Linked DNA regions of Roseimaritima multifibrata. The protein of the gene in region 2 interacts with the protein of the main gene of each other region in a pairwise test. Links are inferred from orthologs where the notes say so. Each region holds a gene or a part of one and is shown on either strand. Other genes may lie near its edges.

Region 1 (4,317 bases), 4.8 Mb from region 2 along the record:
CGGTCTGCGGATCATGCGTTTTCGCTTGGACCGTCGCCGACGCTGCTTCATGGCCCCTTTATGCTGTCCGCTGGAGAACCGATGCTCGATCTTTTCGAAAAAATTAACGACGCCACCGCTGCCATCAAAAAAGTCTGGGACCGATCGCCCCGAGCCGGCATTATCTTGGGGACCGGTCTGGGTGGTTTGGTTGAAGAGATCGATGTCGAAGCGACCATTGAATATGGCGACATCCCTCACTTTCCGACATCGACGGCGACCAGTCATCGCGGGCGTTTGGTTTGCGGGATGTTGCAAGGGATTCCTGTGGTTGCGATGGAAGGGCGTTTCCATATGTACGAAGGTTACCCTCTAAAGCAAATCACTCTGCCGGTTCGTGTTTTCAAAGCGCTGGGGGCTGAGTTGCTGGTTGTTTCGAATGCCTGTGGTGGATTGAATCCTTACTATCAGTCGGGCGACATCATGGTGATCGAAGACCAGATCAATCTGATGGGCGACAATCCCCTTATCGGTGTCAACGACGACCGCTTGGGACCGCGTTTTCCTGACATGTGCGAACCGTATGATCAGCAGTTGATCGATCGCTTGATGGACGTTGCCCGACGCGAGAATATCGTTGCGCACAAAGGGGTTTTTGTCGCAGTCGCGGGACCCAATTTAGAAACTCGAGCCGAATACCGGTTCCTTCGCACGATCGGTGCCGACGTCGTCGGAATGAGCACGGTCCCTGAAGTTTTGGTGGCGGTCCACTGCGGATTGAAGGTGGTTGGGTTGTCGGTCGTTACCGACATGTGCCTGCCAGATGCTCTTCAGCCTGCCAATGTCGAACACATCATCGCAATTGCCAACCAAGCCGAACCGAAGCTTCGCACGATGGTTCGTGGTGCGATCAATACGCTGGCCGAAATTCGCCTCGCGTAGCGTTTTGTTAGATGTTGCACCGTTTTGGCTGCATTCTTCCATGCGGCCCCCCGCGGTCGCTCGCTGGCGAGAGAAAGAAGACGGCATTGGGTTTGTGCCGTCTCGCTTGTGCGTGTTGTGGGGCGAATTTGCCGTGGGGCGAATTTACTGGCCGCTAAAGCGGGCCTCTGCCGACAGGGGGTGGCCTCGCAGGAAGTCGGCGACGGCCATCGGTTTTTTTCCGGCGGGCTGTAGTTGATCGATTTGCAGCAGCCCTGTTCCGCAAGCCACGAACAGGTCTGAGTTTTCTTCGTCAACGACGATCTGTCCCGCCTGCAGGTTGCTTGCTCGCGTTTGGTTGGATGGGGCGGCCTTCAGGACCGTGATTCGAACCGCTGGTTTGTCGCTCCGGTGTAGGAACGTGAATGCGGTGGGCCAGGGCTGCATCGAGCGAATTTGGAAATCAACCTGAGCCGCACTTTGGGACCAGTCGATGGCTCCGTCTTTTTTCTGAAGCCGCGGAGCTCGAGAGGCCTTTGAGTTGTCTTGCGGGACGCCGATTGGTTCCATTCCGTCCCACCCCGCCAATTGCTTTAGGGCCGCCAGCGTCGCTGCGACTCCATCTTCGGCCAGGCGGTGTTCAAGTTCTCCCGCGGTTTCATGGTCCTGAATTTTCAGGGGCCGCTGGGCGACGACGGGGCCGCCGTCCAGTCGCGGAGTCATGTGGATGATCGACACGCCGGTTTCCGATTCGCCTTTGCGCATCGCCCACTGCACGGGGGCGGCACCGCGATAGGCCGGCAGCAGTGATCCGTGTAGGTTCAGTCCTCCCTTGGGAGCCACCGCCAGGGCTTGGTCGCTTAAGATTTGTCCGTAATCGCAGACGAACAGAATGTCAGGGCTGTGGCTGCGGATCGTTTCGATCGCGGCGGGGTCATTGATCGAGGGGGGATCAAAAAGTGGCAGTTGGTGGGCCTCGGCCCATTCGCGTACGGGGGCAGGAGGCGGTCCGCTGCGGCTCTTTTTCGTCAAGGCTGGGCGGGTCACGACCAAGGGGATTTCCATCCCCGCTTGCCGAATCGCTTCGAACGAAGGGACGGCAAAGGGGCCGGTTCCCATCAAAATGATTCGCATCTCTTTTGCTTTGTTATCTAGATCAGGCATATCGGTTTAGCCACTCGGCTTGTTCTTTTATGATCGACTGGTCCGAGGGGATGGTTCCGCCCGCTTGCCGGCTGCGGAATTCAAATTCGAATTCTTCCAGCAGAGGGTCGATTTCTTTGCGAGCACCTTCGGGCATGCGGTCGAAGAACATGGTTCCGTCCAGGTGGTCGGTTTCGTGCTGCAGCACCCGTGCGAAAAAGCCCTCGCAGGTAAAGTTCAGCGGGGTCCCTTGCAGGTCGTAGCCCGAGAACTGAATTTGCTTGGCTCGGATGACATCCCCGAAGACGCCGGGGACGCTTAGGCAGCCCTCCCGGTCGGGTTCTCTGCCCTTGGGGCGTTGGATGACCGGGTTGATGACCACCATCTCTTCCCCTTCGCCCTGCTTGCCCGTTGGGTTGAGGACAAACATCCGGAGGGGCAAGGCGACTTGGTTGGCGGCCAGGCCGACTCCTTCGTGGCAGTACATCAGTTCGATCATCTCGGCAGCCATCATTCGCAGTTCTTTATCGACCCGTTTGATGGGCCGGCTGGGGAACCGAAGGGTTGGATGCGGATAGTTGACAATTTCCAGCGGCATTCGACTGTACAGGAGCAGCGTAAAACGATGAGGAAAAACTAGGCAAATTGCCCGGTTTCTGAAGCTTCCATCCTATCGCCGTTGTCGCCGGGAAGGGAGGGCGCTACTTTTTCGAATAGGCCGCTCATGTTATGGTCTCTGTCTAATTGTGCACGAAGCGAGGAAGCCGGCTGTTTCTGGACGGCTGGCGACCAATTTACCTTTCAGCGGAACCGGCCCCCCCAAATGACCATCGACACCTATACGACTTGCCCCTGTGGTAGTGGCAAGAAAATCAAGTTTTGCAAATGCAAAGATTCCGTTGGTGAAATGGACCGCGTGGTCAAGATGATGGAAGGGGGGCAATTGGTTGCCGCCTTAGATCGACTGAACCAAATTCTTGAAGAGCATCCCTCGGCAGCTTGGGCGTTGGCCGTGCGAGGACGTTTGCTGATTGAAATGCGGGAATACGGTACGCTCGCCAGCAATGCCGAACGATTTGTGCGGTTGCAGCCTTCGAACCCGCTGGCACTTGCCCAGTTGTCGCTCGCTTTGATGACCAAGGGAGATGTGGCCAAGGCGACGGAGACGATGCTGCAAGGGCTGAATGAGGTCGGCCCGGATGTCGATCAATTCTTCCTGATGGTTTCCAGTACGGTCGCGATCGCTCACCTTGAAAACCGAGCCTTCTTGAGCGCGACGGCGTGGGATTCGTTGAGCCAAAACCTCCCTGAATTTCAAGAGCAGCGGGAGCGATCCGCCGGTCGTATGCTCAGCCGATCGCCTGAAGTGAATCAGTTTCTGAAGGGGCCGTTTGCTCTGTTGGAACGCCCCGAGGATGTGGAGTGGGGCGAGCGGTATGACGAAGCCGCTGGTTTGATGCATCATGTTCGCATTCTGGCTGCAGAGCCCAAGTTGGAGTCTCTGGACCGGCAGTATCGCGGTGAACCTGCGATCTTGTCAGGACTGCTGAACTGTGCCATTTGGCGTGGTGATGTGGAACGCCAACAAGCGTTGTTCGGAAAACTGGCCAAGTGTGAATCGCTTGGCGATGAAGAACAGGCTCGGATGCTGGCCCTTTCGGCTCTGGTTGAGCCCGACAGTTCGTTGATGTCGGTGGGGATGGAAGAACATGTCTATACGATCAACGACTTCGAAGCATTTACCGTTGCCTGTACCGCGAACTCTCGGATCGTTGGTAAGCCGGTTGACGATTCATATCCGGCCGAAGCCGAGGATGGCGGCGTGCCTCCGCGATTTGCTTATCAGATTCTGAATGCTCCGTACCCTGAGGTCGCCAGTGCTGCGGAATTGCCGCCGGTCGCGGAAGTTCCCGGTGTTTTGGCCAGTGCCCTCGCGTTTGGTCGCCAGACCGACCGTGCCGCTCGGCTGAAGGCTTACGTCATGGCAAGCAAGGCTGACGCTCTGAAGTCTCTGTTGACGGATCTTCTGGGTGGCGAAGTCGAGATGACTTCGGAGACTCTGCGTGTCTTCATGGCTCATTCGCTTCAGCGAGAAATGCCTCATCCGTTTCAGGCCGCCCTTGCCGGGAAGACTGATTCCTCGGCAGCGAGTGTCGAGTATCTGCGGGAAGGCTTTGTCGATACGGTCATGCAGCTGAAATTGCCTCTTTTCGATGACAAAGCCGTCTCGGAAGTGGTCGACGACGATCAGTACCGCATCCAGCGTTTAGCGTT
Region 2 (4,146 bases):
TCCAATTCCCAGTGAAATTAAGCCTGGCAAATCCATCTTCTGATTTCCCATCAGCCAGGATCCCGGTCTGCGCATGAACGTGAAAATCGGCCCCTGCAATTCCGGCGGACCAATGGAGAGGATTCGCTTGGTGATCGAGAACCAATTGCTCGTCATCAAACAGGATCGACCAGCGAGGGATGCTTTCGTTTGGCTCGGAACTGGAGAAGTACTGCAGCAACGACCCTTTCGATGACTGAATCCAACGCAAACGTCGATGATCATCGACGAACGTAAAAACCAAGTCGTCATGACGCTCCTGACTTCCTCCAATCCAATTCCCGGCCCGCCGAAAGACCTCGGCGGACTCACTAAGGCTCTGACCCAGCGAGGGCATTTTGGGGACTTCGGTCACCTTGACGACCAGATATCCGCTTCCCTCTTTGTTGCGAAGAAAACGAACGGACTGGTCGGAGAAACGTCCAGAGAGCCATAGTTGCTTCGTCCATTCTTCAATTTTCGACCGATCGATTTCATCGTTGGGGTGCCAACCGATCGCCTGTGCAATCTGCTCGGGCGTATTCACTTGATACCCGATGCACTCGATTGATTCTGCTTTGTCCTTGCTTCCCTCTTCTGCGATTTCAATCACCAGAGAGGCACTGTGAGTTTCCTCGTTGAGCTCGACCCGCGTAAAGACGATCGCACTGGAATACCCCAAATCGGCGATTCCCCGCACCACCGCAGCGTGAAGTTCCGTCTCAGTATCCAACGAGACTGGAGTCCCGGGTTCCCAAACGGGATCGACCAGCGGAACCGTTTTTCCCTTTTCATTGACCCATCGCTGCCGGATTTCCCCGCCCGCTTCGACAAAAGCAGGAAAGGTGTTGGGTTTTGGGAAACGCTTGGTCAGTCGTTCGATCAGCCGTTCAGGATCCAACGTCACCCCGCCTTGAATCCGGATTTTTCCGCAAAGCATGCGGGCCCCTTCATCGATACGAATGGTCGTAAGAGGCGGATCTGCCTGGGAGGTGACCGAAATGATTGGTGAGGGAAACCCCTTACGCCGATAGCCGTAGACTAAGCCATTGCGAATGACGCCTTCCAGTTCATCGGATGACCCAAGCGGGTGAGTCGCTAGCAGAAAAGTCGGATCTGCGATGAGAGCTTTTCTCAACGCCGCATCCGAAAACGCTTGGTTCCCTTCGAAATGAAAGCGAGCCCAAGGATCCTCGGGGATGGTTTTCTGAGCGTTGACCACCTGCGACGCGGCGCAGCAACAGAAAAATGCCAACAAGAACAGGGGCACACGTTTTGGAGAACCAAGCTGCTGGCCGGTCGGCTTGCGCCGATCCGCTAAGAATCTCAACCGCAAATCGCCAACCACTTTCGTAACGGATCGGCGAAAGTCGAATCGTCGTAGCGTGGGAGAACCAAGCTGCTGGCCGGTCGGCTTGCGCCGATCCGCTAAGAATTCCAACCGCAAATCGCCACCCACTTTCGTAACGGATCGGCGAAAGTCGAATCGTCGTAGCGTTGGAGAACCCGGCTGCTGGGCGGTCGGCTTGCGCCGATCCGCTAAGAATCCAAACTGCAAAACGCCACCCACTTTCGTAACGGAGCGGCGAAAACCGTCCGGTGGTTAGTGATTGTCGCCCTTCGCTAAGGACGCGAAGTCCATTCTAGCGTCCTTGAATCGCAACCGACAATCGTCCCTTAGGACTTCATCAGCAGTTCGGCAATTTGAATTGCATTGGTTGCGGCACCCTTGCGAAGGTTATCGCTGACGCACCAGAAGGCGATTCCATTTTCGCTGCTCAGGTCTTTGCGGATTCGGCCAATCAAGACGTCATCGCATCCATCGCAGTCACGCGGCATCGGATAAGACTTCTGGCTTAGATCATCGATCACACGAATGCCTGGGGCAGCGGCGAAAAGTTCACGAGCTTCGGCGGCCGAAAGTGGTTTTTCGGTTTCAATCAAAATCGATTCACTGTGACCGATCATCACGGGAACACGCACGCAGGTTGGACAAACCTGAATCGAATCATCGCCAAAGATCTTACGGGTCTCGTAGACCATCTTCATCTCTTCGGACGTATAGCCTTCATGCTTCTCCGACCCGATTTGCGGGATCAGATTAAAAGCGATGTCGTGCTGGAACGTTTCGGCGGTGTGGTTGCCTTGCTTGCTGAGTGCCGCCTGGGTCGCTTTTTCCAGTTCAACATTTCCAGCTAAACCGGCACCACTGGTCGCTTGGTACGTACTGACAACGACTCGACGAATACCTGCGGCACGATAGATCGGGGCCATTGCGACCACCATTTGAGTCGTACTGCAGTTTGGACTCGCGATGATTCCGTGGTGCCCCTTAATCGCTTCGGGATTTACTTCGGGCACGATCAATGGAACCTTAGGATCCATCCGCCAGAAAGCGCTTTCGTCGACGACAACAGCGCCTCGTTCAACGGCCCATGAGCAAAACTCGGCGGAAACTTCATCCGGCGTGCTGGCGATGACAAGATCGACTCCGTCAAAGGCGGACGGTTCCAGCAACTCAACCGTCTTCGTTTCGTCGCCAACCTTCACCTGAGTGCCAGCCGAACGACTGGACGCCAATAGTTTGAGCGTTTTGTAAGGAAGTTGTCGTTGGACCAGTTGATCAAGAACGATTCGGCCAACCGCACCCGTTGCGCCGACCAATGCCAAGTTTTCGTACACCAGTAATCTTCGCTAGTAAGGATTTTCGATAATCAGAGAGATGAACCGCTGCCAATCATAACCCACGTCGTGGAAAGCCGCTCCCGGGTGGGTGTCGATAAGACCGGTCGGTCCTCAGCACAGGCAGAATACCCGCGCCACAAGGTTTCCAAAACGTTAGGCAGGGCTGCCCCTGGTAGGCAAATGCCTACTGACTTGCTTTCCAGTCTTCGATCGCTTTGGTAAGGCCTTTATCGACCTTTCCAAGACCACCGCGTCCTTCACGCAAACGACTTTCGATATCATCGATTTCGTCTTCGGTGACCGCTTCCCAAAACTTGGAAATCGTTTCAGGAGCCAACGGCTGGTAGGAGCGGACAATTCGGAATCCGACTCCACGAGCGGGATCGGATGTGAACCACCAAGGGCTCTTTGGAAAGTTAGGATCTTCTTCTTTCCATTCAGGGTCTTGTGACCCCATCCGCGAAGTGCTGCGTAGGTCTTCGGGATCCGATTCCCAGCTTCCTCCGCGAACCACACGTGGATAGGCACTGGTAGGCCACTGAACCGCGTTGATACCGTTCAGTTCTTTGCCCGCTAAAGACTTGTAACCGTCTTCTGTGTATCCATCGACGACCCATTCGGCCGCGTTGCCATGCATGTCGTACAGACCGAATGCATTTGGCTTCTTCTGACCGACTTTGACGACTCCTTCTTCTGCATTATCAAAGAACCAAGCGTTGGCATCCAAATCGTCTGCGGAATCCCCAAAGTTGTAAGGGGTTTCGGTTCCTGCTCGGCATGCATATTCCCATTCGGCTTCGGAAGGCAAACGGAACTGCTGACCGGTGATTGCACTTAACCATTTGGTGTACTGCTTGGCCGCATACTGCGTCATCGTAATGGCAGGCTCATCAGGTTCCTTGCCGTATTCATAGGTATGGTCAGGCTGATACAGTTCGGTTGGCGACGTGATTACGTCGGCACGTTGTTCTGGATCGACGGGACGAATACCGCGAGCCTGAAACTCTTTGAAGGTGTAGTACAGGTTCATGTACTGATCGTACTCGTCCCAAGTGATCTCGTGCCGAGCGACCCAAATCGGATCAATCGTCACCTTTACCTGCGGGCCTTCGTCTTCTTTGTGAGCGGGATCGCTTTCAGGACTCCCCAACATGTAAGTCCCACCAGGAATCGGGACCATCTCAAAAGTGACGTCGCTTCCGGGGATGCGAGTCGTATAGGGGACCATGTAGCCTTCTTTGACTTCAACAAAGGGCCCTTCGGCAGGCTTCTCTTTGGAAATCCCGGGCGTCTCCTCCGCTGCAACCCAGCCTCCTAATCCGAGTGTCGCCACAGCGGTCAGCAAAATTGTCAGAAAGGATGTTCGATCTCGCATGGCGGGCTCTACAGACAAATCAAGGCAATAAAAACAGATTCAAAACCATCAACTAGGCGATGACCAAT

Evidence for each region.
Region 1: the proteins of FF011L_RS21700 (region 2) and def interact in binary tests that used the Escherichia coli proteins (3 or more experiments, as listed by UniProt). The link is inferred for Roseimaritima multifibrata from one-to-one orthologs.

What each region holds. Positions count from the first base shown.
Region 1 is NZ_CP036262.1:1,201,046-1,205,362, forward strand. What follows is about bases 850-3,797. They hold def (peptide deformylase), read right to left. Parts: upstream 2,642-3,797; coding sequence 2,057-2,641; downstream 850-2,056. Other genes in these bases: FF011L_RS04495 (purine-nucleoside phosphorylase), read left to right, coding at 850-921; fmt (methionyl-tRNA formyltransferase), read right to left, coding at 1,066-2,064; FF011L_RS04510 (tetratricopeptide repeat protein), read left to right, coding at 2,768-3,797. Outside these bases: more of FF011L_RS04495, read left to right, coding at 82-849; more of FF011L_RS04510, read left to right, coding at 3,798-4,317. UniProt on the Escherichia coli protein: Removes the formyl group from the N-terminal Met of newly synthesized proteins. Requires at least a dipeptide for an efficient rate of reaction. N-terminal L-methionine is a prerequisite for activity but the enzyme has broad specificity at other positions.
Region 2 is NZ_CP036262.1:5,982,204-5,986,349, forward strand. The notes cover bases 700-3,476. They hold FF011L_RS21700 (aspartate-semialdehyde dehydrogenase), read right to left. Parts: upstream 2,704-3,476; coding sequence 1,696-2,703; downstream 700-1,695. Other genes in these bases: FF011L_RS21695 (BamA/TamA family outer membrane protein), read right to left, coding at 700-1,273; FF011L_RS21705 (formylglycine-generating enzyme family protein), read right to left, coding at 2,888-3,476. In the rest of the region: more of FF011L_RS21695, read right to left, coding at 1-699; more of FF011L_RS21705, read right to left, coding at 3,477-4,078.